Regions from separate parts of the Paenibacillus sp. FSL F4-0122 genome, predicted to be linked through region 2. Evidence: a T-box and tRNA genes for the amino acid it is inferred to sense, from the RefSeq annotation. Region 2 holds a T-box; the other holds one or more tRNA genes.
The links. A T-box is a leader RNA that pairs with one kind of tRNA and senses whether it is charged. The one in region 2 lies ahead of trpS (tryptophan--tRNA ligase), so its partner is inferred to be a tRNA-Trp.
Positions count from the first base shown of each region.

Region 1: it encodes a tRNA-Trp, which carries the amino acid that the T-box ahead of trpS (tryptophan--tRNA ligase) is inferred to sense. The anticodon was not compared.

Region 1 covers NZ_JBBODI010000001.1:3,218,485-3,233,597, reverse strand. Annotated here, with positions in the region: gene MHH49_RS14040 (ABC transporter permease) at 1-966, shown strand, start outside; gene MHH49_RS14035 (MetQ/NlpA family ABC transporter substrate-binding protein) at 1,056-1,886, opposite strand; gene MHH49_RS14030 (methionine ABC transporter permease) at 1,929-2,591, opposite strand; gene MHH49_RS14025 (methionine ABC transporter ATP-binding protein) at 2,584-3,345, opposite strand; gene MHH49_RS14020 (ADP-ribosylglycohydrolase family protein) at 3,832-5,229, opposite strand; gene MHH49_RS14015 (nucleoside hydrolase) at 5,233-6,189, opposite strand; gene MHH49_RS14010 (ABC transporter permease) at 6,230-7,168, opposite strand; gene MHH49_RS14005 (ABC transporter permease) at 7,165-8,211, opposite strand; gene MHH49_RS14000 (ABC transporter ATP-binding protein) at 8,204-9,766, opposite strand; gene MHH49_RS13995 (BMP family ABC transporter substrate-binding protein) at 9,884-11,023, opposite strand; gene MHH49_RS13990 (AraC family transcriptional regulator) at 11,353-12,108, shown strand; tRNA gene MHH49_RS13985 (tRNA-Leu) at 12,246-12,324, opposite strand; tRNA gene MHH49_RS13980 (tRNA-Cys) at 12,339-12,412, opposite strand; tRNA gene MHH49_RS13975 (tRNA-Gly) at 12,423-12,497, opposite strand; tRNA gene MHH49_RS13970 (tRNA-Gln) at 12,504-12,578, opposite strand; tRNA gene MHH49_RS13965 (tRNA-His) at 12,597-12,672, opposite strand; tRNA gene MHH49_RS13960 (tRNA-His) at 12,716-12,791, opposite strand; tRNA gene MHH49_RS13955 (tRNA-Trp) at 12,815-12,888, opposite strand; tRNA gene MHH49_RS13950 (tRNA-Tyr) at 12,895-12,980, opposite strand; tRNA gene MHH49_RS13945 (tRNA-Thr) at 12,986-13,061, opposite strand; tRNA gene MHH49_RS13940 (tRNA-Phe) at 13,090-13,165, opposite strand; tRNA gene MHH49_RS13935 (tRNA-Asp) at 13,176-13,253, opposite strand; tRNA gene MHH49_RS13930 (tRNA-Met) at 13,279-13,355, opposite strand; tRNA gene MHH49_RS13925 (tRNA-Val) at 13,373-13,448, opposite strand; tRNA gene MHH49_RS13920 (tRNA-Glu) at 13,504-13,578, opposite strand; tRNA gene MHH49_RS13915 (tRNA-Ser) at 13,597-13,689, opposite strand; tRNA gene MHH49_RS13910 (tRNA-Asn) at 13,693-13,768, opposite strand; rRNA gene MHH49_RS13905 (23S ribosomal RNA) at 13,830-15,113, opposite strand, start outside.
Region 2 covers NZ_JBBODI010000001.1:6,386,234-6,401,346, reverse strand. Annotated here, with positions in the region: gene MHH49_RS28115 (serine hydrolase domain-containing protein) at 1-1,037, opposite strand, end outside; gene MHH49_RS28110 (VanZ family protein) at 1,125-2,261, opposite strand; gene MHH49_RS28105 (hypothetical protein) at 2,414-2,761, shown strand; gene MHH49_RS28100 (hypothetical protein) at 2,865-3,323, shown strand; gene MHH49_RS28095 (aminopeptidase) at 3,428-4,660, shown strand; gene trpS (tryptophan--tRNA ligase) at 4,730-5,725, opposite strand; T-box leader at 5,828-6,110, opposite strand; gene MHH49_RS28085 (hypothetical protein) at 6,308-6,733, shown strand; gene MHH49_RS28080 (winged helix-turn-helix transcriptional regulator) at 6,884-7,267, opposite strand; gene MHH49_RS28075 (sigma-70 family RNA polymerase sigma factor) at 7,491-8,027, shown strand; gene MHH49_RS28070 (DUF4179 domain-containing protein) at 8,020-9,141, shown strand; gene MHH49_RS28065 (pectate lyase family protein) at 9,970-12,183, opposite strand; gene MHH49_RS28060 (ABC-F family ATP-binding cassette domain-containing protein) at 12,351-13,922, shown strand; gene MHH49_RS28055 (cache domain-containing sensor histidine kinase) at 13,925-15,113, opposite strand, start outside.

The DNA of each region.
Region 1 (15,113 bases), 3.2 Mb from region 2:
GCTGTCCGGGCTATTTTGGAGCCAATGGCAGCTGCTGATCCACATCCCTATCTTCTCTCCACTTTAGATAAGAGGGGGGTGATCTACAATAATTTATATGGATTAGATCCGGGCTGGTTTGATCTTGTGGACAAGGATATTATTGAAGGGGAGTTTAACAGGCAGAAGTTTGCTTCAGGAAAATATGCGGTCATAGCTGAGGCCATGTTTATAGAAGAAGATAGCTACCGCGCCTATTATCATCCTGGAGATACAGTCACTTTCGAGAAGTCGGGTAAATCTTATGAAGTGATGGCAGTAGTAAAAAATGATGCAGTATATGCTGCCACAACAAAATCTTTCTCTTTGTTAGGGTACAACGTCTTCCTCCCTGCTTCGGAGCTGCAGAAGGAAATGCCGCAAGGTACAGATCCAGCCAATATTGTTTCAGCCACACTACATGTCGATCCAGCTAAAATGGATTTAGTAGAACAAGCAGCCAAGGCTCTAACAGATTCGACAAATGAATTATCCTTGAAATCCAGGGAGGATTATAAAGATGAGCTCGGTGGATTCATTCGCATTTTTCAAACCGTGGGGTATGGGCTTAGCCTGGTCATTGCTCTAATCGGGGTGCTGAATTATATCAACACTGTACTCACCGGGGTAGTCTCACGCCGCAATGAATTTGCCATGCTGGAGAGTATTGGCATGACCAAAAAGCAGCTAAAACGTATGCTGATCCTTGAAGGATTATACACCGTTTTGCTAACCGTCCTCATAACCTCAACATTAGGTGTATTGCTGACCTATAACCTTTCCAAAAGCATCACGGAAAATATGGCCTTTATGGTATTTCAGATGAGTTGGCTGCCGTTTATCCTCACCGTTCCTATTTTGTTAATTCTCGCTTACACAGTGACACTGAGAGCCTATAAAACGTTATCCCAAGCATCCATAGTGGAACGGCTGAGAGAAGCCGAGTAATGTAAGACACACCTAAATAGTCCTATTACAAAAAGGGCAGCCCGGTAAATATCGCCGGGCTGCCCTTTTTTTATAGATCCATATTCAGCTTATTTAAACGCAGGCAACGCAATATCCGCGTAATTATCCTCAAGGAACTTCTTCACTTCAGGACCGCTGATCCGTTTAGCCAGCTTTTGAATGGCGTCAGAATCCTTGTTGTCTTCACGTGCCACCAAAGTAATTGTGAATTCGGAATCTTCGCCTTCCGTAATCAGCGCATCTTTCTTCGGTGTCAATCCTAGTGGGCTCGCATAAGCCGGAGTCATGGCTACTAAATCGCCATCATCAAGCATACGGGCCAGCATTAGGAGATCGACTTCTTCAAACTTGAATTTTTTTGGATTCTCAGTAATGTCTGCTTGTGTGGCTTGAATGCCTACGCCTTCTTTTAGCTTAATAAGATCAGCTGCAGCGAACATTTGCAATGAACGACCAATGTTAGATGGATCATTAGCCATTACAAGCGTAGCCCCTTCAGGAAGATCAGCTATAGTCTTGTAACGTTTGGAGTATCCGCCATAAATAGCGTCATAGACAGGCTGTACCTCTACCAGATTAGAGCCTTTGCTTTCATTATATTGCTTCATATAAGGAACGTGTTGGAAAAAGTTAGCGTCTACCTCTTTATTAGCTAAAGCCTCATTAGGCTGCACATTGTCAGAGAGAACAACGATCTCCAGATCAATGCCATCTTCCTTAAGGAGCGGCTTCACAATATCCAGAATTTCTGTCATAGGTGGGATCAGTGTAGCGATCTTTAATTTGGTTAACTCATCATTACTACCTTTTGCAGCATTATTCTCGGCTGCTTTATTAGAGCCACAACCCGCTACGACCAATACCATTAATGTAAGCACAAGTATCATTGATTTTTTCATTAGTACTACTAACCCCCAGTTTATATATTGAACTATTTTGTATTAACGCTTATCCAACAGCCTTGCGATAGTCCCCCCAGTGAACTGAACCAATTGGACCAATACAATCATCACTAGAATGGCATAGATCATCACTTCCGTCTCAAAACGCTGATAACCATAACGGATAGCGAAATCACCAACCCCTCCCCCACCAACAACTCCCATCACGGTCGAGAAGGAGATAAAACTAATTGTAGAAGTAGTAAGTCCAAGGACTAGACCCGAACGAGCTTCCACGTACAAAAATTTAAAGATCAAGCCCAGCTTCGAGGCTCCCATCGATAATGCTGCTTCAATGACCCCTTTAGGAACCTCCAGCAACGACTGCTCCACTAACCGAGCATAATAGGCAATAGCGATTATAGATAATGGAACCGCTGCTGCAATCGTCCCAATGGCGGTCCCGACCAGGAAACGAGTGACTGGAATTAGCGCAACGACCAGCAGCAGGAACGGAAACGAGCGGATAATATTAACGATACTGTTGAGCACCAGAGACAACGTTGTATTCTCATAAAGCTGCCCTTTTCGGAAAAAAAACAACAAGGTGCCCAGCGGAAGCCCCAGCAGTACTGCCGCTCCAACAGAAATACCAACCATCACAAAGGTTTCACCGATCGAATCCCACATCTGTGCCTGATATTGAAGTACACTGTCAAACATGACCTTCCCCCGCTTTACCAAGAATCTGATCGCGGTATGTCCCGGCGCTGGCTGCTGCTGGACGGAATTCACCGTCTTCACGAGAGAACGAATCTACAATGCACCCTTTTTCCATCACCGATACATGAGTACATATGCTTTTGACAACATCCATCTCATGCGTAACAATGACAACCGTTACTCCAAGACTTGAATTCACATGCTTCAGCACGTTCAAGATATCTGTAGTGGTTCCTGGGTCCAGAGAGGACGTTGGCTCGTCACATAGCAATATTCCCGGACTGTTCGCTAGCGCGCGGGCAATCGCAACACGCTGACGTTGTCCTCCGCTGAGCTGTGCCGGATATTGTTTTGCCTTATCTGCCAGTCCAACAAAATCCAGACACTCCTTCACACGTTTCATTCGTTCATGCTTTGGGACATCTGCCAGCTCCAGCGGGATCGAAACATTCCGCTCTACTGTGACGTTATAAACAAGATTAAATTGTTGAAAGATCATTCCAATCTTTTGCCTTGCTTTACGCAGTGCTTTACTAGGCATTTCGGTCAGGTTGTGGCCATCTACAGTAACCGTTCCCTGATCCGGCTGTTCCAGAAGATTCATCAGTCGCAGCAGCGTAGATTTCCCCGCACCACTCTCACCAATGATCCCGTGAATGGATCCCTGCTTTACCTCCAGCGATACCTCATCCACAGCCTGATAGATGCCTTCCTTCAGCTTGAACCCTTTACTTACCCGACTCAGCGACAGTATTAGAAGCTCCCCCTTCCTTTCCCTTATATAATGAACCTCCATGAAGTGAGACATTGTATTACAATTTTCTAAAATCTGTTTTATTAAAAATCTCCTTAAATAATAAGACATTTCTTCTGCTGTGTCATCATTTTTATTTAAATGATATACCAGGAAGTTTGATAAAAACCTAAAAACCCTTTATACCGGGCTCTTTTTACACAATTATTAACAAAATAAAAAGGGTTAGCAAAGGTAATCCTTCCCTCTTGAAATCATGATTCTCCTATTGCCCCACCACTAAACGCTCCACTGTTAATATAGCCATATTTGGTTTTTTTAAGTGTATGAAATGCAGTTAAAGCTACATTTGGTTCGTTGGAGTGTGATTTAAAGACCTGCTGTTACGCAAAAAAGGATGTCTAAGCCGGTAGCTTAAGACATCCCATAATTCATATAGTAATCCCTGAATCCCTGATCTATCGAGTCCCATACTCGCTAAATCTTTTATGCCTTTTCGCCAAGCTCTCTGCGAATCTTCAAGAACACTTGGTAGCTGCGTTCCGCACATTCCGAAATCGCTATCGGATGAAATCCGGGCAGATCCGCATATAACGTATCGTGAAGCGGTTCAATCCACGAAGCCGGCAACTTACTTGCTCCAAACTTCGCTCCCATAATTGAGCCCACAGTTGCCCCGTTACAGTCTGTATCCATTCCACCGTATACGGAAGTGACGACTGTTTTTTCAAAATCATTCCCGCCATAAACAAGCGACGCGGCTACAAGAGCAGCATTATTATTTGTATGGACCGCATCATAGTGGCTAAAAGTATCCCAAATGTTACGAACCAAGTCCCGCTCGCTTTTGGCCTTCTGCGCAATATCTATCCCCCGCAAAACATCACTGGCAAGACGACTGGTACGCGGAATCTCGCTAAGGCCAATCTCTAGGATCCGTTCATTATCCTTCTCTGCAAAAGCTGCCGATATCATCGCCGCATTAAACATCTCACCGTAGATGCCATTTTTCACATGTGAAAATGAAGCATCACGCCAGCCTAATTCTGCCGCAAGCTCAGGATAACCTGCTGCACCATAAGCCAGTCCATCTGCGCGTATAGCGGCACCAATCCACTCGCGGTAAGGGTTTAAGTGCATCCGCACTCTTTCCTGCCGCACCAGCCAATCCGCAGGCTTCTCGCCATGCAGATGAGAGGTCTCCTGCGCAAAATTCATATATGACTGTGTCTCCGCCGTGCACACCTGACTATATGTTAAATGTGTATGCCACAGCTTTCCGATATCCCAAGAATCCCAGTTCAGACCTTTCTGTTCCAGCAGCATAAGACCCAGGACAGTGTAACGAATATCGTCATCGCTTTCCATATACTTGATCGTCTCGCGGGTACTGGCATGTGTCCATTCGCTTAAGCCAAGACCATATTCAGCCTCTGCCCGTGAATGCCCAGGCGTATAGCCAGTAATTGGCCAGGCGTCCGCACCCTGAAACCATAGCTCAATATTCTCCCAGCCCGGACGGCCATCTTTCCCATAGAGATAGTCCCAATACTCCAGCGGTTTCCCGAGTGCGCAGCCGACACTTCTACCGAGCCAGGCTCCATAGAACTTATCTCTCCATTCCGCTTCGCTCCAGTCCGCCTCAAGCTTACGTGGGCCTTCTGGACGTAGTTGACGAATCTCCTCCAGAGAGGATGGCTCTTGATACGGAAAATCCTCACTGATCGTAAGCTCCATTAGCTCATTGTATACCTGCATCAGCTTGAGCTCCTCGGCACCAGCAGCCGCTAGCTTATCCGCGAACCCATCAATCTCGCAACCTTCTTCTCCACGCTGAGCAATTTCAAACTGCACGGTCTCTTGAAGTCTCTCCCATCCTGCCATAGGCTACTTCCCTTCAGCCGCTAGCAGCAGCTCTTGATCAAGCTTTTCCAGTGAATCAAAGATCAGCTTCATAAATGCTTCCCGGTCAACTCCCACCAATACTTGCACATTCGCTGGACGATCCGTCTTCTTCCGTCTGTCTGCAACTGTCATTCCCCGCGTCAGCTTGCCTTCTGTCTCCACCGTTACATATAGATGCTCAAATTCAAATAGTTCCGGATGCAGCAGCCAGGCAACAGCACATGGATCATGCAGCGCACTGCCGACATAGCCCATTTTTTTACCGTAAATCGAATAGAAATCCAGCAATTCTCCGACCATTGTAGACACTGGTCCCCGCTCTTTCAATGCTAGGATCTCATCTTCAAAAATAGCAGCCTTATCGGTCACATCCAGACCACTCATTATGATCGGAATCCCCGACTCAAACACAATACGGGCTGCTTCAGGATCTACATAGATATTAAACTCCGCAGTAGAGGTGACATTCCCATAAGAGATACCTCCGCCCATTAGTGAGATTTTTTCAATTCTGTCTTTAATCTCTGGATAAGCCGTGATTAGCAGTGCGATATTTGTTAAAGGAGCCATCGGCACGAGCGTAATCTTCTCCTCTGAAGAACGGATGATATTCAGCATAAACTCCACAGCACCCTGCTCTACAGGGCGGAATTTACTTGGGGGCAAAAGCGGCCCATCCATGCCCGATTCACCATGCGCTTCCTCACCTGTAACAAGCTTGCCGAACAGTGGGCCAGCAGCCCCTTTAGCTACAGGAATGTCAGCATTCACGAAGCTGATCACCTTCAGGGCGTTATCCGTGATTTTATCTAAAATTTGGTTTCCACCAACCGTTGTAATCCCGCGCAGATCTAACTTCTCCGAATTTGCTATGGCAAGCAGTATCGCTATTGCGTCATCATGCCCTGGATCGCAGTCAATAATAATAGGTGTTGGCATAGTTACTCACTCCTTGTCTGTGTATCAATCATTTCAATCGCTATTTAACTAGCGGGCTTTTAAGTTTTTTATTCTTTTTTCGTGTCTCAGATACTGCGTAGATCACAAGTCCAATTACTGTGGCTACATAAGGAAGAGTAGCGATTAGCTCCGCAGGAATCTTCAACACCTGTAGCGCATTCGACAATGCATCTGCAGTACCAAATAATAAAGAGGTCAGCGCCGTGCCTACGGTCGTACTTCTTCCCATCGACTCAGCGGCAATGGCAATCCAGCCCCGGCCAGCGATCATATCGCGGGTAAACAGTGACAAATACCCCATCGACATATAAGCACCGCCTAAACCGGCAAAAAATCCGCTAAGCAGCAAAGCCATATACTGTATTTTCACAACACTTACACCCACGGATTGAGCCGCATGTGGATTTTCGCCCACTGAACGAATGCGCAGTCCAAGCGGTGTACGATTTAATAGATAGTAGACAACAAACACAGCCAATATAGAAACATACGTCAGAATGTGATGCCCCGATAAAATAGGTCCAAGCACCGGGATATCCTTCAACAAAGGAATCTGGACACTAGGCAGAACTTTACTCGCCAGAGAAGTGGAAGAACCCTTGTCGCCACTAAGCAGATAGAGGATAAACACAGTTCCTCCCGAAGCGAACATATTAATGGCCACACCCCCGAGAATGATATGTGTTTTGAATTTCAGGGTGAAAAAAGCTAATATTCCAGCGATCAATGTTCCAGACAGCACCGCCCCAAGCAGACCTACCCACGCGCTATGCGTATAGCTGCTTATGATGACACCCGCTAAAGCGGCAACAAGCATGATGCCCTCCATCCCAATGTTAATGATCCCTGCACGGTTGGAGATGAGTGCGCCGAGCGCGGCGAACAGAATCGGAGTCGTCACGCGAAGGACAGAGAACGCAAAGTCAGTTGTAAAAATTACATCAAACAAACTATTCACGCTTCCTTCGCCTCCTTCAAGAGCATCCGATTTTTCCAGAACTTCAGAAATTGCTCAGCCGAAATCAGAAGAATGATAATTGCCTGTATAATTGAGATCATCTCTGAAGGTACATCAGACAGACGCGCCATCATGTCAGCCCCAATTCGAATGTACGCTAGGAACAATGCAGAGCCGATTACGGACAGCGGATTATTTTTGGCTAACATCGCTACAAGGGCACCATCCAAACCATAACCAGGCAGTGACGTCCATTGGAAACGGTTATACATCCCCAGCACTTCTACGGAACCCCCCATACCTGCGATAAAACCTGCAATCAAGTGAACGAGAATAATAACCTTGGCTGTCTTCATACCGGAATAACGGGCAAAGTCCCGGTTGATGCCTGTCATGCGCAGCTCATATCCCCATTTCGTTTTGTATAGGAATAAATGAGCTGCAATAATAAGCACGATAACGATAATAAGACCGGTATGAATCCGGGTGCCCGAGACCATTTTACTCAGCAGTGCCGTTTTCTCGAATTTGTAGGATACATTGGCAAAAGCTTTAGCATCACGTAGATGATAGTTCAGTAGGTATAGCCCTACTCCGAACAAAATATTATTGAACATTAAGGATGTAACCAACTCATTAGCATTCCATTTTGCCTTCAGAATACCAGGTATTGCCGAGAGCAACGCTCCTACAATTGAACCTGCAGCAATAGCTACCATCGGATGCAGCCAGCCGTCCAACGTTAAATGAATAGCCAATACGGAAGTTACAACACCGGAGAAATAGAAAATCCCTTCAGCTCCCAGGTTGAACATATTGGCTCGAAACAACAAGGATACTGCCAACCCAGTGAACATGAGCGGAATCGCCATCTCAATCACATTACCAATATGACCTTTACTGGATAACGGCTCTAATAGGAATATACCAATCGTCTTCACAGGCTGATTACTGACCAAAGAGATAATCAGAAAGGCAATAGCGAGTGCAATAACGATTACCGCCGATGTCCGAATGTACTCAAAATATTTAACTTTAAACATGATTTACGGCCCTCCCGATGTGCTCCTCGTCCTGTCGATGAATCCCCAGCATATAAAGACCTAATTCTTCCTCACTAACCTTAGATGGCTCCTCGAAAAAGGCAACAATCTTACCCTCGTACATTACTAACAGACTATCGCTGATCTCCAAGATCTCATTCAAATCTGCCGACACTAGCAAAATCGCGCAATCGTCTGAACGTAATTCCAACAACTTTTGATGTATGAACTGGGCTGCGCCTATATCCACACCCCGTGTCGGCTGTTCTGCAATAAGCAACTGCGGTTCAGTCGAACACTCTCTAGCTACGACTACCTTCTGCATGTTACCACCTGACAACATTCCTATGGGCTGAGAAGGTCCTGAACAGCGGACTTTAAATTCCTCTACAAGGGATACTGCTAGCTTGGCAATTCGTGAGCCATTCAAAAAAAGACCTTTATTCATTGCTTTTGTACGATACTGAGTAGATAGCAGATTATCAGCTATGCTTGCCTCACTAGCGATCCCTTGCCGCATCCGATCCTCCGGTATATAGGAAACGCCTAGCTTACGAATATCCAAAATATCCGATTCACGGATATCCTTTCCCTTCACTAGTACAGAGCCCTGACTTGAGACACCTCTCAAGCTACCTGTAAGAGCTTCAATGAGCTGTGTCTGCCCGTTGCCTTCTACACCAGCAATCCCAACGATCTGCCCACCACGTACCGCAAAATTGATATCCGACAATAATGCTTTGCCATCTGCATCATTCACACTGAGTCCCTGCACCGTTAGTACTGGCTCACTAACAGCCAGAATCTCTTTGTCATATTTCAGCACGACGTCTCTGCCGACCATTAGTCGCGAGATTTCCTGTTCTGTCACATCCTGTGTTTGAAAAACACCTTCACTACGGCCGCTGCGCATAATCGTAATTCTGTCGCAAATCGCTTTGACTTCCTTTAATTTGTGCGAAATAAAAACTATCGTATGACCCTGTTCCCTTAATTGCTTAAGCTCGCGGAACAATTCCTCTGTTTCCTGTGGAGTCAACACCGCAGTCGGCTCATCAAGCACCAGAATTTTCGCACCACGCAGCAGCGCCTTAAGAATCTCAACCTTTTGCTTCATCCCAACTGTAAGATCCTCTACTTTTGCTTTAGGATCCACGGCCAGATTGTATTTCCTTGCGGTCTCTTCCGTCATGCGCACAGCCTCGGCATAATTAATGCCAACTCCTCTGCGCGGCTCCATACCCAGCACCATATTCTCTGCCACCGTAAACGAAGGTACCAACATGAAATGCTGGTGGACCATGCCGATGCCTCTATCAATGGCGTCCTGAGCGGATTGCAGCTTCACTTTTTCACCCTTGATATAGATCTCGCCTTCACTTGGCTCTTCCATGCCGAACATAATTTTCATTAAAGTCGATTTACCAGCACCGTTCTCACCTGCAATCGCATGTATTTCTCCCTCACGTAAAGAAAAATGCACGTCTTTATTTGCAACGACGCCATTGGGATATACCTTGGTAATTCCCCGCATTTCCAGCAGAGCTTTGTACATAGGTCTCAACGCCTTTCAACTTGGAGGTCTGCAAAAATATACAGCTGGAATTCCCCTGACTAGAAGAATCTCCAACTGTAGGTTTATCTCTATAGAGCTGATCTTAAGATTTAAAGCTTAAGGCTTAACTGCGTTACGAATAGCTTCTACCTCTGCAGTTTCCATCCCCATCGCATTATCCACTTTAATTTCTTTATTGATCAGCTTTTGCTTCACTTCTTCAACCTTGGCCTGAAGATCAGCCGGGAATACATTTTTATAAATATCATTCTCAGCAATACCTACACCATCATCTACAAAGCTCAACACATCACGTTTGCCCATTTCTAGCGTACCCTCTTGCAATCTCTTCACTGCACCTAGAATAGCCGTATCAATCTTTTTAATAGATGAAGTAACGATTAGATTTGCTTTTTCACTATCCGTATCGTTAATCAACATTGCCTGATCGGAGTCTACACCGATTGCATATTTTTTCTTCTCTTTAGCTGCGTCAAAGATCCCATGACCTGTACCCCCAGCCACGTTAAAAATAACATCCACACCGGAGTTATATTGAATTAGAGACAGTTCCTTACCTTTTGCCGGGTTAACAAAATCACCAGCGTACGACACAGCCACTTTTACATCAGGATCAACATACTGAGCACCTTGAATGTAGCCGACCAAGAAAGCATTAATCCCCGGAATATCCATACCGCCCACAAACCCAATCACATTCTCAGGGGTAGCATTCGGCATATCCGATTGTGTAGCTAATGCTGCTACGGCACCTGCCAAGAAAGATACTTCATTTGTCGCATAAGACATGTTGTACATGTTATCTGGTGCTTCATCGATGTCGGTATCATAATTAATGAATTTTTTGTCTGGATACAATTCTGCCGTTGCATTAAACATCTCTGTAATTTCAGAACCGCCAGAAATAATTACATCCCAATCCTCGGAAGCGATATCGTTAAATGTAGGCTCCCATTTCGTTTTATCAACGCCCATTTCAACAACCTTTGTTACTGCACCTAGTTCATTCTTAACCTTTTGCAAGCCGTTATTAGCGGAATCAAAAAATGATTTATCCCCAAGTGTCCCCGGAATCAGCAATACAACCTTGAGTTTATCCCCTGAACCTTTTTCTCCACCCTCAGCAGCGTTTGATCCAGTATTCGCAGAAGAACCGTTATTGGACGTGTTATTCCCACATGCTGTGACCAGAACCATCACCATTAATAACAACAAAGAAAGAACTTTTTTATTCATTACTCTATTCCACCCCTAATTTTAGTTGGTTAGTAATCCGGCAGAATCCCCATCTTCACCCATTGTATAATTCACGGTTCAAATGGAAATTCTCTTTTTTCCAAATAAAGTATCATTAAAAGTAATAAATTTAACGTTTAGGCTCAAAAATAGCAATAAAAATACCATTATTATTAATAATCCGCTTTATTTCCGAACGAGATGGCCAGTCAGGTTGCGAACTTTCGGATTTATTGATACGATCATAACAAATATTATTAAAAATAATTATATGATTTCGGTCATAGTTTTGTACGATTCGGCTAAAACATAAGTATTGGAGGATCATCATGGATCGTGTTCTATATATTGTAAGTGCCACACATGAGCTAAATACTTATATCCCTCCACACCAGCATGAATGCTACGAACTGGTCTATTATTTACAGGGGGTAGGGACAACCAATGTTGGCCCACGAAGTTACCATTTTCGCTCCTCTTCTTTCGCGCTTGTGCCACCCAATCATAAACATGACGAGCACCACCGTGAGGATGCAAATGTATTATTTGTAGGCTTCCACTCGGTACACCCTAATATGAGTAATCTGCTCGGCGTATATGAAGATGATAAAGATCAGACCGTTCTTCAAATCCTGCTGCGAATGAAAGCAGAGTTTACACGTAAGCAAGACGGATTCTCTGAGCTTCTAAACCTACAAATGAGCGAGATTACCGTCCATCTTATGAGGCTTCTTAGTGCCTCTGGATATCAATCCCCAACAGAAGATCGAGTACAATATGTCCTTAATTATATGAATGAGCATTATCGCCATAAATTGTCCGTCGAAACACTATCAGAAATGTCCGGATATAGCTACGATCGTTTTCGCCATCTATTTAAAGAACGTTTCGGGTCCTCACCCCTGCGGTATTTGCTGTTAAAACGCCTGGAGTATGCAAAATCTCTATTACGTCATACTCAGATGCAAATCTCTGAAGTATCTGCTGCTGCAGGTTTTGTGAACGATGCCCAATTCTGCAATATGTTTAAACGAGAAATAGGTCATACCCCGCGAGCATTCCGCATTAATAATCAATCAGGTTAATCACTAATCAGATTAAAAAAAGCCGTTGAAATAGAGAAACTCCTCTATTCAACGGCTTAATCCTGTAAAACTAAGAACATAAAGAAAAAAGGTTAGTAAGATTGCTTATAAAAGCAATCTTACTAACCTTTTTAAGATACCGGCGAGAGGACTCGAACCTCCACGGTTTCCCACTCGATTTTGAGTCGAGCGCGTCTGCCATTCCGCCACGCCGGCACATATGAACTAAATGGAGGCGCCACCCAGATTTGAACTGGGGATAAAGCTTTTGCAGAGCTTTGCCTTACCACTTGGCTATGGCGCCATGTAAATTTTGGAGCGGACGACGGGAATCGAACCCGCGACCCTCGCCTTGGCAAGGCGATGCTCTACCGCTGAGCCACGTCCGCATAAAATGGCTGGGGATATAGGATTCGAACCTATGAGTGACGGAGTCAAAGTCCGTTGCCTTACCGCTTGGCTAATCCCCAATAACATTTTAAAGTAAATGGGGCGACTGATGGGTCTCGAACCCACGAATGCCGGAACCACAATCCGGTGCGTTAACCCCTTCGCCACAGTCGCCATATTAAGTTGATATTGTCGCCATTATTCATTTTAAAGAAAATGGGGCGGCCGATGGGTCTCGAACCCACGAATGCCGGAACCACAATCCGGTGCGTTAACCCCTTCGCCACGGCCGCCATATTAAACTTTAGAAAAAACTTGGCAGGGGCAGCAGGAATTGAACCCACACCAACGGTTTTGGAGACCGTTGTTCTACCTTTAAACTATGCCCCTAAAAACTGGTGGAGGATGATGGATTCGAACCACCGAACACTTACGTGAGCAGATTTACAGTCTGATGCGTTTGGCCACTTCGCTAATCCTCCAAGGATGGTGCCGGCGAGAGGACTTGAACCCCCAACCTACTGATTACAAGTCAGTTGCTCTACCAATTGAGCTACACCGGCATGGCACTCATTCTTTTGTGATGATAAATGGTGGCTCGGGACGGAATCGAACCGCCGACACGAGGATTTTCAGTCCTCTGCTCTACCGACTGAGCTACCGAGCCATGATGAAAATGGCGGAACCGACGGGATTCGAACCCGCGATCTCCTGCGTGACAGGCAGGCATGTTAGGCCAACTACACCACGGTTCCAAAAGATATAATTGCTTAAGTTAATTGGTTGCGGGGGCAGGATTTGAACCTGCGGCCTTCGGGTTATGAGCCCGACGAGCTACCGGGCTGCTCCACCCCGCGTCAGTAAAAATATGTTATGGTGGAGGCTGAGGGGATCGAACCCCCGACCCTCTGCTTGTAAGGCAGATGCTCTCCCAGCTGAGCTAAGCCTCCATAAACAACAATTGTTATTGTACCAAAGTCCACTAGGATAAATCAAGTGAAAATTTGGTGACCCGTATGGGATTCGAACCCATGTTACCTCCGTGAAAGGGAGGTGTCTTAACCCCTTGACCAACGGGCCATACTAATTAAAAATTTGTGGCGGAGAGAGAGGGATTCGAACCCTCGAGACGCTTGTGGCGCCTACACGATTTCCAATCGTGCTCCTTCGGCCAAACTCGGACACCTCTCCATATGGCTCCCCGAACAGGACTCGAACCTGTGACAACTCGATTAACAGTCGAGTGCTCTACCAACTGAGCTATCAGGGAATATTCATACCAGGCTTAATCGCCTGAAAACTGAATCCGAAACAAATCTGCATTCTAAGTATAGGATAAGCCCTCGACCGATTAGTATTGGTCAGCTCCATGCATTGCTGCACTTCCACCTCCAACCTATCTACCTCGTCGTCTTCAAGGGGTCTTACTAATTGGGAAATCTCATCTTGAGGGGGGCTTCACGCTTAGATGCTTTCAGCGCTTATCCCGTCCGTACGTAGCTACCCAGCCATGCTCCTGGCGGAACAACTGGTGCACCAGCGGTACGTCCATCCCGGTCCTCTCGTACTAAGGACAGCTCCTCTCAAATTTCCTGCGCCCACGACAGATAGGGACCGAACTGTCTCACGACGTTCTGAACCCAGCTCGCGTACCGCTTTAATGGGCGAACAGCCCAACCCTTGGGACCTACTTCAGCCCCAGGATGCGATGAGCCGACATCGAGGTGCCAAACCTCCCCGTCGATGTGGACTCTTGGGGGAGATAAGCCTGTTATCCCCAGGGTAGCTTTTATCCGTTGAGCGATGGCCCTTCCATGCGGTACCACCGGATCACTAAGTCCGACTTTCGTCCCTGCTCGACTTGTAGGTCTCGCAGTCAAGCTCCCTTATGCCTTTGCACTCTGCGAATGATTTCCAACCATTCTGAGGGAACCTTGGAACGCCTCCGTTACTCTTTAGGAGGCGACCGCCCCAGTCAAACTGCCCGCCTGACACGGTCCCCGTACCCGATAAGGGTACTAGGTTAGAACCTAGATACGATCAGGGTGGTATCCCAACGGCGCCTCCACCGAAGCTTGCGCTCCGATTTCTACGGCTCCCACCTATCCTGTACAGATCGTACCCAAATTCAATATCAAGCTGCAGTAAAGCTCCATGGGGTCTTTCCGTCTTGTCGCGGGTAACCTGCATCTTCACAGGTATTAAAATTTCACCGGATCTCTCGTTGAGACAGCGCCCAAGTCGTTACGCCATTCGTGCGGGTCAGAATTTACCTGACAAGGAATTTCGCTACCTTAGGACCGTTATAGTTACGGCCGCCGTTTACTGGGGCTTCGGTTCATAGCTTCGGGTTACCCCTAACCACTCCCCTTAACCTTCCAGCACCGGGCAGGCGTCAGCCCGTATACTTCGCCTTGCGGCTTCGCACAGACCTGTGTTTTTGCTAAACAGTCGCTTGGGCCTTTTCACTGCGGCCCCCTCGTGCTATTCACACTACCGGGGCACCCCTTCTCCCGAAGTTACGGGGTCATTTTGCCGAGTTCCTTAACGAGAGTTCTTCCGCGCGCCTTAGAATTCTCTTCTCGCCTACCTGTGTCGGTTTGCGGTACGGGCAC
Region 2 (15,113 bases):
GGTTGGATAGATAAATATTTTAATTGTTCAACCAAGTGGGCAGAAGCAGCAGGCTCTAATGGCAAGGGTGCTTGCTCCATCGCGGGAAGCAGATGTTCCCACACAGCATTCAACATTCCTTGTATACTGTCTGATGCAGCAGTAGTAATAATTACGGCATCTTGCTCCGGAAGCACGACACAGAGTTGACCGAAGGCGCCATCTGCCCGGTAGGCACCGTGCTGGCATTGCCAGAACTGATACCCATATCCCATTGCCCAGTCATGATCGCCTTCGCCATTGGAAATATGTTTGGAAGTAGCCTCATTAATCCACTTTTCAGGCAGAACCCGTTGATTATTCCAGATTCCTTTTTGTAAGTATAGCTGGCCGAATTTAGCGATATCCTCGGTTGTAATGTTTAAGCCAAATCCCCCTGTGTTAATTCCGCGTGGACAAGACTCCCACGTTGCGCCGTGAATGCCCAGAGGAACGAAGAGGCGTGGTTCTAAATATTCTAGCAGTGTTTGGCCAGTAACCCGTTGAAGGATCGCGGCCAGCATGTAAGTAGCACCGGTATTATATAGGAAATGTGTACCTGGTTGTTTCTCGACCGGGACGGAGAAGAAAGCCTTCACCCAATTCCCGTCTGCACTTTTGCGAAGTGTGTCCATAGTATCCACGACATGTCCGGTACCCATCATCAATAGATGTCTGATTGTCATATTGGTTAGATTGTCTGTGATTGGATCAGGAGCATCTTCAGGGAAAAAGGATAGGACAGAATCATCGAGGGTGACGAGTTTCTCTGTAACAGCAAACCCGATTGCGGTTGAGGTGAAACTTTTGCTAAGTGAAAATAACATATGCGGAAGATCGGACCTGTAAGGGGCCCACCAGCCTTCAGAGACCACATAACCATGTCGAAGTAGCATAAAGCTGTGCAGGCCTAAATTTTGTTCCTCTACTGCACTAATAAAGCTGGATATTGCGGTTGATGAAATGCCCTGTTCTTCTGGAAGACTTCTAGATAACCGCAAGCTGCTTGTAGTTTCCATACGCTCATCTCCTAAATTTTGAGAATGCTCACCTCCTAATTCTATAATAATTTCCAATGTTAAAATACCCTTTAAAAAATAACTAGTTTAGCTTTCTACAGGGCTGTTGCGGGATACATCAGATTGGAGCCGTTTCTCTGGCCAAGAAATAACATGAGAAGTTTGACTTAGTTTCTCATATATTAGCTGAGTTTCTTTTTTGAATATACTAATGACTAAATGAATAAAGAAAGCCAAGTCTATCAATAGAACAAACAGATGAATAAGCATATTCCATACGGAGGAAAGATGCCCTAGAAGGGCGGAATCAAGCAAAAGAGAGTGAATCCCAAGCAGCAACCAATATAGCAGGCCATATCTGAGCATCAGAGCCCAGAAAAAAGCATGATTCCCGCTGCTCTTCACCCGAATCCGCACCATCCATTTCCCTAAGGTCCGTCCGCCCGTGAGAGCCGGAACAAGCATGAAGTAAATACCAGTTACAATCCAGAAGGCAGCTTTTATATCGAATCCGAAGAGTACCCCAAACCCGATGCTCCACACCATACTATCGATTAGAAAAGCTATTCCTCTGCGGGTATAGGAGACTCTTTTGGCAGAGCGGTCAATGTTTGTATCCAGTTGTTCTATACGTGGCAATAGCCCGGAGATCCAAATGGAAATTCGAAATCCAAAAATCCCTCCGATTGTGTTGGTAATGAGATCATCGACATCAAAAAGACGGTAAGGATGATCGAAGAAACCGTAAATCCCTGTAATCTGCGTGATCTCAAAGGACAGGGAAAAGGCAAAGGATAGTAGAATGCACACGACCCAGCGTGTACGAAAATAATAGCCCAGAAACATTCCAAACGGTACGGTTAATGCAACGTTAAAAATGACCTGTAAAAATGCAGGCTCACGCAGTAATGACCAGTAGGTCGAGATTTGATCAGGGATGATCGTCGATCCATCCACAATATCCTGAATAAATTGAAGGGGAATGAATTGGACGATACTCCCAGAAGGTGCAGCATTGTGCCGGGAGGATGGAAAAGGAAGCAAGACTAGAAAATAAGCGTTCATCAGATAGAGCAGCAGCAGATATAGGATTAAAGCTCTAAGCTTATGTATATAGCCATGTCTGCGGTATTGTACGATAAGAAAAGGAAGTGTGAAGAACAGCGCTGCTATTGGAAACATCATGAACGCATACGAAATTGGAAAAAAGTACGAATGAAACATAAGTCACCTGCCGTGGAATTGTTTTTATAAGAAATTTGACTCTACTTGGAAATTAGCTATCCCCGGCTCATTATAAGTTTTTATGATAGGGAACTCAACTAATTTATCGAACGTTTTCGGCATACATATGTCTATGAAGGAGCGTGAAGTGGATGGAGAAAAAGGTTCAGCAGTATTATCGGCTCAAGCAAAAGCAAAAAGATATTGAAAAAGAATTGGCCGAGCTTCGTCAGGATATTTTAAATTATTGTAGTGAGCAGGAAACCACCGAGACTGAAATTGGCAGCTATAAAGTGAAGCTGGTCGTGCAAAACCGCAAAGAATATGATGATGCAAAGTTATATGAGACCTTATCGGACCCTGAAGTGTGGCGTTTGCTCTCCAAATCAGATCCGGCAAAGGTGGCAAGCTTGACCAAGTTGAATGTAATTTCAGAGGATAAAATCATGCATACTTATGCTTTGAAGACCGTAACACTGCTACAGGTGGATAAAAAATAGTGATTCAAGTGAGCGGTTCCTTGTGGGAGCCGCTTTATTTGGCTGATAACTGTCCAGATTAAGGAAATATGTTACAGTATTAGGGTAGAAGGGAGGCTGAATAGTGAAAAAAATAATCATCGGAGGCGTCATGGGCTTAACGATTTTACTTTTTTTCTTCTTTATTTTGCAGCATAATAATCAATCACTTGAGGTGAAACCGGAAGTTCTGTTCCCAACAGCGGAATACAGGGTGACTGATAGTAGTGCTCCAGGATTACCTATGCTTATAACTGCTGAAGGGGCGAATGTTATTAAGATACAGGTTACGTCCGGCAATTTATTGTTATGGAACCCCCCTGACTACAAGGTGCATAACAAAGGTCTTGAGCTGAAAATCAAATCTGGAGATCAAATTTATTGGAGTCCAATGGATGGAAATAATAAACAAATAGATGAGCCTCAGGATACCAAGATCATAGTGATTGCTTACCATAATGATAAGCAGATCGGAATGTCCAACGTAGAGATTCATAAGAATGATCTAGGTGTCTATACAGGGGAAATACCTGAAGTGAAGTAACTGAGAATCTAAATCGAATCGCAACTATCCTCGTTTTGCGTTAAAATAAGAAGTGAAGCTGACCGAGTGCTTATAGCAACCCTAGAGATGGAGGAAGAGAATTCATGAAAGATTTTGAAGTAATGCTGGAGAAATACGCGAACCTAGTTGTAAAAGTAGGAGTAAATGTACAGCCTGGACAAGTCCTTATGGTACATGCACCGATAGAAACCGCAGAACTTACTCGCTTGATTGTAGCGAAAGCCTATGAAGCGGGAGCTAAATATGTAATTGTTGACTGGGACGATGAAGCAACTACACGGATCCGTTATGAAAAAGCCCCAGAGGATTCTTTCGATTACTATCCACAGTGGCAGGCTGAGATGATGGAGAAATTCGCGGAAGAAAATGGTGCCATCTTACATATTAAAGTACCTGATCCGGAACTGTTTAATGGCATTGATTCTTCTAAGGTATCTAGAGCAGTCAAAGCAGCAGCTATTGCTCGCAAGAACTACTCCAAATATACTCGGAACAGCAAAATCAGCTGGTCTCTGGTCAAAGCGCCAACACGTGCTTGGGCGAACAAGGTTTTTGCCGATCTTCCTGAAGAAGAGCGGGTAGAGGCGATGTGGGAAGCTGTATTCCAGATGAATCGTGTGGGCAGCGATGATCCGGTAGCTGCTTGGAGAGAGCATATTGGTCAGTTGAAAGAAAGTCAGGATAGAATGAACGCTAAACGTTATAAAAGCCTGCATTACCGTGCTCCGGGAACGGATCTGCATGTAGAGCTTCCGGAAGGCCATTTATGGCGCGGGGGTGGCGGTGAGAATGATAAAGGTGTTTATTTTGTTGCTAATATGCCAACGGAAGAGATTTATTCCATGCCCCATCGTACTGGAGTGAATGGCACAGTTAGAAGCACGCTCCCTCTTAATTTGAATGGACGTTTAGTTGAAGGACTTTCATTCACTTTTGAAAAGGGGAAAGTCGTAGCTTATGAAGCTGAATCCGGACGCGAGCATTTAACCTCACTGCTGGCAACGGATGAAGGTGCATCTTATCTAGGAGAAGTAGCCTTAGTGCAGCATGATTCTCCAATCTCTCGCTTGAACCGCATTTTTTACAATACAGGGATTGATGAGAATGCCTCCTGCCATTTCGCGCTAGGAAGTGCTTATCCTGTAAATATTGAAGGCGGCACAAAGCTTACGAACGAAGAGCTTGTGGCTAGAGGAGCTAATGTCAGCTTAACTCATGTCGATTTTATGATCGGTTCAGCAGAGCTGGATATTGACGGAGAGCTGGCGGACGGCACGATTGAACCCGTATTCCGTAAGGGAAATTGGGTGTTGTAAGGAGAAGAAAAAAGCCGGATCTCTTCCAATGAGCTTCCGGCTTTTTTTGAGTACCTATAAATATCATTTTTAGATTGAAAAATAGTTAAGACTCATAGCCTCACGTACTTCGGCCATTGTTTCCTGAGCAATGCTGCGGGCATGCTGTGTTCCAGAGATTAAGATTTCCTGCACAAGCTTGGGCTTAGTAGCATAATAGGAACGTCGCTCTCGCATCGGTTCTATAAGCTGATCTAGAGCTGTCGAAATCAACTGTTTGCAAGCAGAACAACCCATGGTACCCCGCTCACAGCCTTCACGAATTTCGGTTACCCCCGCTGAGCGAAAAGCACCATGATAAGCAAAAATAGGACAGATATCTGGATGTCCAGGATCATTTTTATGCACACGCGCAGGATCGGTTGTGGCTTTTCTTATCTTGAAGGTGATTTCTTCCTTAGTGGAGTCCAGCTCGATGGCATTGCCAAGGCTTTTACTCATTTTAGCGTTGCCATCCGTACCCACAAGTCTCGGCGTCTCACTGATCAGCGCTTTGGGTTCCACCAGTATCGGGCTGTACAGCTCGTTGAATCTGCGGACGATTTTGCGGGTTAATTCCAGATGGGGGAGCTGGTCTTCTCCTACAGGAATGATCGTTGCTTTACAAAAAGTTATGTCAGCAGTCTGACTAACTGGATAACCTAGAAAACCGTAATACAATTCATCTAAGCTGGAATTTTTTGATTCGGCTTTAATCGTGGGATTATGCCGTAAAGAATTCACAGTAACAAACATAGAGAACAAGAGGGTCAGCTCTGCGATTTCAGGGATCATCGATTGAATAAATATAGTTGTTTTCTCCGGATTTATACCCGCAGATAAATAGTCCAGTGTGATCTCATGCAGATGTTGACCCAGCAGCTGCGGACGATCAAAATGGGTCGTTAGGGCTTGAATATCCGCTAAAAACACAAAAGTTTCATATTGCTCCTGAAGGGCTACTCGGGTCTGCAAGCTGCCGGCGTAATGGCCAAGGTGAAGCTTTCCAGTCACTCGATCTCCAGTTAAGACACGTTCGTTCATCATATAAATTCCTCCTGATATTTAGCATTTGGTTACACTCGAGTCGCCACCACCAGCCATCATCCATGGCCATCACCTCCTTTAAATGACAAAAAAACCTCATCCAATAAGGACGAAGTTGTCGTGGTACCACCTTAAATGATCGTGTCACCTTACGATTCTTGGCTTTCGATCTTCTCTTACCTGTACGGAGAGGTTGAATTAATTCTCGATACAGGTCCCTTGATAACGGCGGGAACCCCGGTTTTCCCTACTGCATCCATTAAGATAGTTCGGAAAAACAACTATAAAGGCCATTCGAGCATACGCTGGTCACCGGTTCGCACCTACCACCGGCTCTCTGAAGACCATGTTCGTCTGTCTACTTACCCTTTGTCATCGTTGTTCATGATATGTGAATTATTGTAATTCTGAACAGGGGTGTTGTCAATGAGTGGAAATCGTATGGTGATTGATGAGGTATCTAGGTTTATATGATATAGCAAAGTATACCTTAAATGTATATAATCATCAGGAATTTAGTCCAATCTATCATTGCGGATTCACAATATACTACTCTATAACCTTGAAATGGAGTGATGATAAATGGCGACAATAATAAGTTATGGGTCACAGGCAAAAATCCCGTTAGATCCGTTTACTACAGCTATAACGGTTGCAGGGATTCCTGGAGCTGGAGCGGGTCTAGCCACAGCGCAAGTAAATATTAGTCCGGCTAATCCGGCTTCTTTCTCCAGTAGAGTCGAGTTAAATGGTAGTTTTAGTCTTACTGCACTTGCTAATAGCCAATTTCTTGTTATCATCCGACGAGCTGGAGTCGATATTTATAGATCCTTTTATCGTTTTACTACAATTACTGATATTCAATTAAGTGCTCAGTGGGTTGATGGTGCTTATATTGGAGTCCACAACTATGAATTGGTAATTCAGAATGATAGCAACTTGCCTATAAATCTATTTGGACCCATATCATTCACAGCAACTGCAATTGGAGGAGAGGGCGTAATTTAAGTTATGTTCCTGTGCGCCATTCAAGGGACGGGTGAATCAAAGCTTTGGACAGTTGAATCGATCTGATTCAGCTGTCCTTTTTTCATGAACGTATAATTGAAGTACAACTCTAGCAGCATAAATATCCAACCATACCCTTGATAGAGCGGTTTATTTATTTAAAATGTTATCCTCTAAAACAGCGTATTTATCGCCGAATTGCTTAATGATATGTTGTTCTCCCCAATTACATAATGCAGTCAAAATATCGCTTAAACTATCACCATATTCACTAAGCTCGTATTCTACTTTTGGTGGAACCTGATTATAAACAATTCGGTTGATGATTCCATCTGCCTCAAGCTCGCGTAGCTGCTGGGTTAACATTTTTTGAGTAATGCCGGGCATCAACTGTTTTAACTCGGAGGTGCGTTTTTTGCCATGAGTTAAATGACATAGAATTACGCATTTCCATTTCCCTCCGATGACCTCTAGTGTGGCTTCAACAGAAATATTGTATTTTTTCTTGACAGTTGTTGTTGGTGTTGTTGTCATGATAACCTCCAAGGTATGGGTACTTTTTAGTACCTATGGCACTTTTAAGTGCGTACTATTGATTATGTCCAATTTAACCTATCATAACATTTTTCGTTCAATTTTTATAGAATGCTATAATTTAGAGAGCTTTGGGCAAAAAAGTTAAACGAAACAAAAACCGTTTCTATACCTCCCCCGTCTTAATCTATGAAAGGTTGAAGAGGGGAGGCTAAGGAAGGACATGACGATGACTAATGCAGAAATGAAAAAAGTAACGATTCTTGATACTCGGAGCGAGACGGATTTTTACGATTCGATATTGGTACATAGAGAACAACTGTACAGTATTGCTTATAGTTACTTGCGGAACCGAAACGATGCGCTGGAAGCGATGCAGGAAATGACTTGCCGGGCCTGGATTAAAAGAAAAACATTAAAGGACCCCAAAGCATTCAAATCATGGATTATTCGAATTCTAATTTATGTCTGTATAGATGAACAAAGACGAAGAAAACGTTCCATGCCGCTGGTAGATGAAAGAATAGGAGAACAGGTCACACATATTGGCCATCATCGGATGGAAATGTTGTGGGCACTTGAGCAGGTTAAGCCCAAGTATCGCCATGTGCTGCTGCTAAAATACTACAACGATATGACCTTGACTGAGATCGCTAACATTATGAATAAACCCGAGGGAACGGTTAAGACTTGGCAACATAAAGGGCTCAAGCAGTTGCGAACCATCATAAAGAATCGGGGTGAATGGAACAATGAGTAGTCAAGAGGAGCTTGCCATGTTAAGCGATGCCGAACGTATCCCACAAGAACAAAAAATAGAGAATGCAGCCGCTCAAATCTATGCGATCCAAGCAGGCTTGGAATTAGGCAAGAAACGTGGCAGAAGGTTAATGTTCACAAAAAGCGCGATGTCTGTGCTGGCGGCTGCAGTGATGATAGCGGGCCTGCTGTTCTTCAATCCAACCCAGCTGATGCCACAGCAAGGGACTTCGAGTGCTGAAACATTCGATCGGGGCGTGTTGGAGCCTTTTAAAACATTGGCTGCAGCTGATATTGATGCTCTTACTTTAGAGTCTGCAATCCGGAATGATTATGTACAAATCGTTAATAAGAGTGCTGAATCAAATGGATATAAAATTACTCTGAATGCTGTGCTTGCTGATGAAAACAAAATCATGCTGCTGTATACAGGAACAACAAGTGATGGTCAGGAAGTGTACAGTGTAAATAGTGTGAAGCTGACAGATGCTGAAACTGGACGAGATGTAATGGAGGAGAATGGGAATAGAGGCGGAATGGGAGCACACGCAGAGGGAACCCTATATACTTGGCTCGGCAAAACTGTATTTTCACTGGACCGAAATAAACCAAGGCCAACAGACGTAGTGGCGGATTTTCAGATTGCCTCTGTAGATCCGGGAATGTTAAGTAAACCGAAAACAGGAACGGTTTTATCCGACATGCGGTATTCTGATCGTTTAAAAGTGAACTTCTCTATTGATCCTAAGTTTTGGGAGCTGAAGACGGAGACATTAGTTGTTGACCACCCTTTCATAATTGACGGACAGGAAGTAAAACTAGCCGAAGTCGAGCTTTCTCCGTTAAGCATAGCGCTCAAATTTACGATAAATGAGGAATTGAAAACGGATTGGATCGTCCGAAATGAACTGTTTCAAAAGCTCCCCTATGAATTAACTGCGCAGGTTGGGAAGCACGACATTAAAATTAATCCGAATTCTGGTAGTGGAGCTGATGATGGATTTATAAGTTACTTCAGCAGTAATGTGTTGGATCACCCGAAGTCACTGCGTTTGAAGCTTAGTGCGGGGGCAGATCGAGAGAAAGAAGAGTATATTGATATTCTGAAAAAATGAGCGGTAAGCGATATTAGTGAATATGCGTTGGAAGTCGTAATATAGAAAAAGGCCGCTGGTTGCGGCCTTTTTGTTATTGTTGGGACATTATACTAACTTTGTGAGTTACCATTAACACCAAACGCATCACTTGTTAATGAGAACAAACTCCTAATGCTCCTATTTGGACTGTATGTGCATAATGCTCCTCACGGGCTACAGGCTCTTAATGTTCCTCAGGCTTCTCACGTTTCACAGGCTCCACATGTTTCACAGGCTCTTCATGTTCACAGGCTCCACATGTTTCACAGGCTCTTCATGTTTCACAGGCTCCTCACGTTTCACAGGCTCCTCATGTTTCACAGGCTCCTCACGTTTCTCAGGTTTCTCATGTTCCTCATGTTCCTCACGCGCGTAACACTCCTAACGGACTGTATTGCAACTATTTTGGCTTTTTTGACCATTTTGCTGAGTTTTCGGACTGCATAGCTCTTATTGGTCTAAATCCACACCAAAATTAAGCATATTGGGTTGAATAGCTGCATCTGAGTCCGATAGCACTGCGAAATGCCCGGATTCTTCGAAATAAGGGCTCCTGAGTCCGAACCGTCTGACCTCGTAAATACTGCACAGTAAACAGTAAATCACCGTCTGAGCGTCTTAGCTATTTCGGCAGAACAAAAGTGGCGTTAGTGCGGCGTTAGTGCGGTACAAAAGTTTGCTAATCTGGCGCTAATATGGCGCTAATATGGTGCAAAGGTGGCGCTAATGTGGCAACTAAGTTAGTAACTTTTCTCGTTGTAGTTATGGGAGTATGTGTTCAGTGATTAGTTAGTCGCATTAGTCGAATTAGTTACTGTAACTTGTTTTCAACCATTCCTCGTTTGACCAGGACAATTTGCCAGCCCCTGAACCGTCAACAGCGGTAAGTCTAGATTTTAGACTAACTGGGTCATCTGAAGTGTAGCTATAAGGTAGTGTTGTGAATCCGTTCCATGCAAATGCTTTAACGGCAGCGGGTGCAGGGGAGAGAGGGCTGTTCTTAGATGTACTGTCTCCTCTGAATGTTGCTCCATCTAGTGAATAGATCGTATCTAAAGCTGCGATTGCACCCGTATATTTGCTATTACTCGCATCCGCTTGATTGTTGCGAAGTGGATTCACTACATCAATGATTACAGAACTTTCAAGTAATACAGCTCCTCCTTCTGTCGAGATTGCTCCGTTACTTGTAACCCCGAAATGATACCCCTTGCTTGAGATCGCTTTTTCCATAGCGGAGGTTAGACGTTTTTTAGCCAATCTGGTATCTTCGTTGTCCATTACAATGTTATAGGCATGCGCATTACCACTACGAAGGCGGGGCATGCGGTCTTGTATATCTTTATAGTAGTTGTGATGGAGCGTCACAGAAAGAAGCGCATTATCAGCTGCAAATTCTGTTGCGCCTATTAAATGGCCCTTTTTTTGACTAGCGGCAATCGCAATGATGTCGTCTTTACTTAGGCCAACTGAGCTGCTTCTTAAATAAGCGTACATGGGATAAGCAGCCTTGTTGGCTTCCATAGCATTAATTTGCTGAGTAACCCAGCTGTTTGCGTTTCTATCATCCCCTAAGAAGGAAGACCATGAAATGGTGACGCCGTTGCTGCCTTTTTTAACATCGACAACTCCGTCATAAGATTTATTGAAGGTGCAGTGGTCGATCCATACGTTGTTGCTATTCTCAATGGTGATGTAGTCCCAGTCGTTTTTATCGTAATTTCCTTTGGTTGCTTCATCCCATTCCCACAGCTCATCAAATTCAAGGTTGCGGATGATGACGTTAGAGCTTCTTTTAAAAGTAAAAGCGGCATGTTTAAGGGTTGCACCCTTAGCAGAGAAAATGGTCAAACCGTCGAAGTTGTCTATAGACACTTTGCTGACACCAGTCTCTATTAATACGGGATGTGTTAAAGCACTGTTATGAGCGCTAAATGGGGAGATCTTTGCCGCATCAGAAATTTCATTCCATCCCAGATCCAAGTCGTTCATAATTTCAATAACCTTTATTTTGGATCCTTTTCTCAGTGCAGTGGCAAGATCTTCTGCGCTATATACCTTTTTATAGAGTGGACTGGTTTCTTGGATATTTCCACCACCTGTTGTTCCTGTGGCAAACCCAGCCAAATCATATTCACTAACCTGTACCGGTGTAGGCGTTGGTGAAACAGTTGGTATCGGCGTAGCAGTAGGTGTTGGTGTAGCAGTCGGAGTCGGTATTGCAGTCGGTATCGGCGTAGCAGTAGGTGTTGGTGTAGCAGTCGGAGTCGGTATTGCAGTCGGTATCGGCGTAGCAGTTGGTGTTGGTATAGCAGTCGGAGTCGGTATTGTAGTTGGTGTTGGTATAGCAGTCGGAGTCGGTATAGCAGTTGGTGACGGCGTGACAGTCGGAGTCGGTGTAGTGCCATTGGTGTCAGAAACGGTCACGTTGTCGAACATCGTAATTGTCTTAAAGGTAACGAGCCCTACTGTACCTTTTTTTAATTTGGAATCGGAAGCTGAGAGCTCCAGCGTATCATTTACATACATGTTGATGGTATTTCCGCTCATTTCAAGTTTTACATTATACCAAACTCCTGTTTGCAGAGTGTAGGGTTTGCTGGTCAAAGTTGTAGTAGATCCAGAAACCTTTTTTCTGATTTCCAGCATGCCATCATTATTATTATACAAAGAAGCTGCATAAAAATTATTTCCATCTATGTATCTGCCTGCAACATAAGTTCTGTTTGAGCCATTAAAATCAACTACTTTTACATCCGCTTCCACAGTGTAATCGCTCCAGGCTGAATCACCTGCAGAAGTACGTCCTTCTTTTGTGGCAGACTGGTAATATACGCTGTTGCCTTCGTCCTCAACAATAGTCCAATTCCCACTAGTGGATGTCCATAGATTATCGCCCTCTTCAAAGCGGTCTTGGAAGAAGGTAGAAGCACTTGCCGGATACACAATAAAAAGAGAAAATAGCAGGGTAATGCACATAATAACACTCACATTTTTCTTGAATGATTTTAGCAAACTCATTGTAATCCTCCTTATGTATTTATAAATTTATATTAATATAAATACATATATCGGAAATAAATATAAGTAATAATATGATTATAAAGTCCTTTTTTTAATTAGTGCTATAATAGCTTTTTGGGTATTCAACGATGAATTCTGATCTATACGAACTAGGAGTGATAGACTTGAGCGTAATCCGAATGGAGAACGTAACTAAGAAATATGAGAATACATTGATCTTTCGAGATATTTATTTTCGTGTGAGCAAGGGTGAACGTATTGGCTTAATCGGACGAAATGGAGCAGGTAAATCTACTGTTTTTAAGCTAATAATGGGAAAAGAGGAGCCAACGGCAGGAAAAGTAGAATTAGATCCCAATGTGAAGATCAGCTACTTCTCTCAATTTTCGGAGCTTTCCGGGTCTTTGTCTGTACAACAAGAGTTAGAACTTTGCTTCGAAGAGGTAGCACGCATTGAACAGGAGCTTAACCAAATAGGAGAACAGCTTGGGCAGGTGTCGGATGATGTCCAGATGAATGTACTTTTAGAGCGCCAAGCTGAGCTTTTTGGACAAATGGAGCATTTGGATGGCTGGAATGTATCTGTGGAAATCAATACGGTGCTGACTAAATTAGGATTCGATGAGAGATCGCGGCATCAACCTGTAGAGGAGTTATCCGGAGGCTGGAGGAACCGCGCGGCACTGGCTAAAGTCTTAATTGAAGGACCTGATGTTGTATTGCTCGATGAGCCTACTAACTTTTTGGATATGGAAGGGATCGTATGGTTGGAGCAGTGGCTGCACCGTTTCAATGGGGCGATGCTTCTGGTCTCTCATGATCGGCAATTTATTGACAGAGTGGTCACGCGGACGATAGAAATCGAGAACTATCATTTCCAGGAATATGAAGGGAATTATACCGATTACGTTCGTAAAAAGAAGATGCGCAAAAAAGTGCTCGATCGGCAATTTGAGTGGGAAGAAGAACTTCTCCTTATGGAGTCTGAGGCCATAGAAAACCGCGGTAGTAAGAAGTCCTCTAAGGATCGTCTTTCGCGTAAGCTAACGGATATGAAAAAACGAGTGGAACCTCATCCAGTTAACGTATTAATCACTGATATCTATAGCAATTTACGTTTTCCTGACAAGCTGGGGGAAGTGAAGCGGGTTGGACAAAGTTATGATGGCCGCTCCATCTTCCAGAACATTAGCTTCGATATTCAAAAGGAAGACCGGATAGCAATCGTGGGTCCGAACGGCAGCGGAAAGTCGACACTCATCAAAGTACTGACTGGACAAGAAGCACCGGAATCGGGGGAAGTGACTTGGGAACGCGGGGTCAGCTATGCGTACTTTAATCAGATGTGGGATGAGCTGGATCATAAAGATACTGTCAGCCATGCCGTAAATGTTTATGGACTGGGACTGGACGCACCGCGGAAAAAGGTGAATAAATTTCTATCGATGCTGCAATTCTCGGAAATGGATCTGAGTAAAACGATTGGCAGCCTTTCAGGTGGACAGCAGGCCAGAGTGGCTTTAGCGAAATGCCTTCTCTCCGGAGCTGCTGTCATTATTTTAGATGAGCCCACTAACCATTTGGATTTAACTAGTATTCAGGTGATGGAGCAGGCGTTGATTCATTTTCCTGGCGCTGTAGTAACAGTTAGTCATGATCGGTTTTTTATTGATAAAATAGCGACGAAAATGCTCACCTTTGATCCTGAATTAGGCATTACTGAGCAAAATGTCTAGGATTACGCGGGAAGACGGATGATCACTGTCGTTCCTTCCCCTACGTGACTGGAAATTTCAATTCCATATTTTTCGCCAAAATGAAATTGAATACGATCATGAACATTTTTAATGCCAATATGTTCCTCATCTAAGGTATCTGAGGGTTGAGAGAGACGGAAACGAAGCTGTTTAAGTTTCTCTTCCTCGATGCCAATGCCGTTATCTTTAACGATAATCAGCATATCATCCCCCGATATCACCGAGGATACCTCAAGCAGACCTGGTTCACTGCGACTTTCTAGGCCGTGTACGATAGCATTCTCTACGATGGGCTGCAAGGAGAAGTGCATGACCTTAACGATCTCGCATTGCGGATCTAGCTGTTCCATATACTGTAATTTATCCCCAAAACGTAACTGCTGAATTTTCACATATAGCCGGACATGCTCAAGTTCTTCGCGCAGGGTAACGGTGATTTTCCCAGTCTGAATATGAATCCGAAACAATCTGCCCACGATTCCCACCATCTCGCCAATCTCTCTTTGCCCATTGATGATGGCTTTCATTTGAATTGATTCAAGGACATTTGCCAGAAAATGAGGATTGATTTGGCTTTTTAGCGCACCATACTGGGCTACCTTTTGTTGTGCCTTGGCCATCGATGATCGCTCAATATAGTTTTGCAAATCTTTTACCATTTTACGAATTCCATTATATAGAACCCCAAATTCATCTTGGCGGTTACTGTACAAATCCACATCGAAATTACCCATCCCCACCAGCTTCACCTTCCGGCTTAACAGAATAATAGGTTTGGTTACGCGTTCCGAGAGGATATACATAAATAAGAGTGCAGTGACAAGCGATAAGAGCGCTAAGGTTAAAATGATTTTGCCAAGAAAAGAAGCCTGCTTAGTCATCTCTTTTTCATCAATATATTGAATGACCTTCCAGTTGGAGTAAGGAGAAGTAACAAAATTAATATACGAATTCTTGTCATCAAAAGTACCATATAAGCTTCCGGCGTCGTTTTTCATAAAAGTATTAAGCGCCTGTTTGTCGATGGGGATAGGCTCTAAAGGACTCGTCTCCAATGAATCTGAGCTATAAACGTTGCCTCCTTTATCGTCTAAAATAATGAATTTCCGCTTGCTATTCTCGGACAGCTTTAAGATTTCACGTAATGAATCCAGCCGGATATCAATTAAC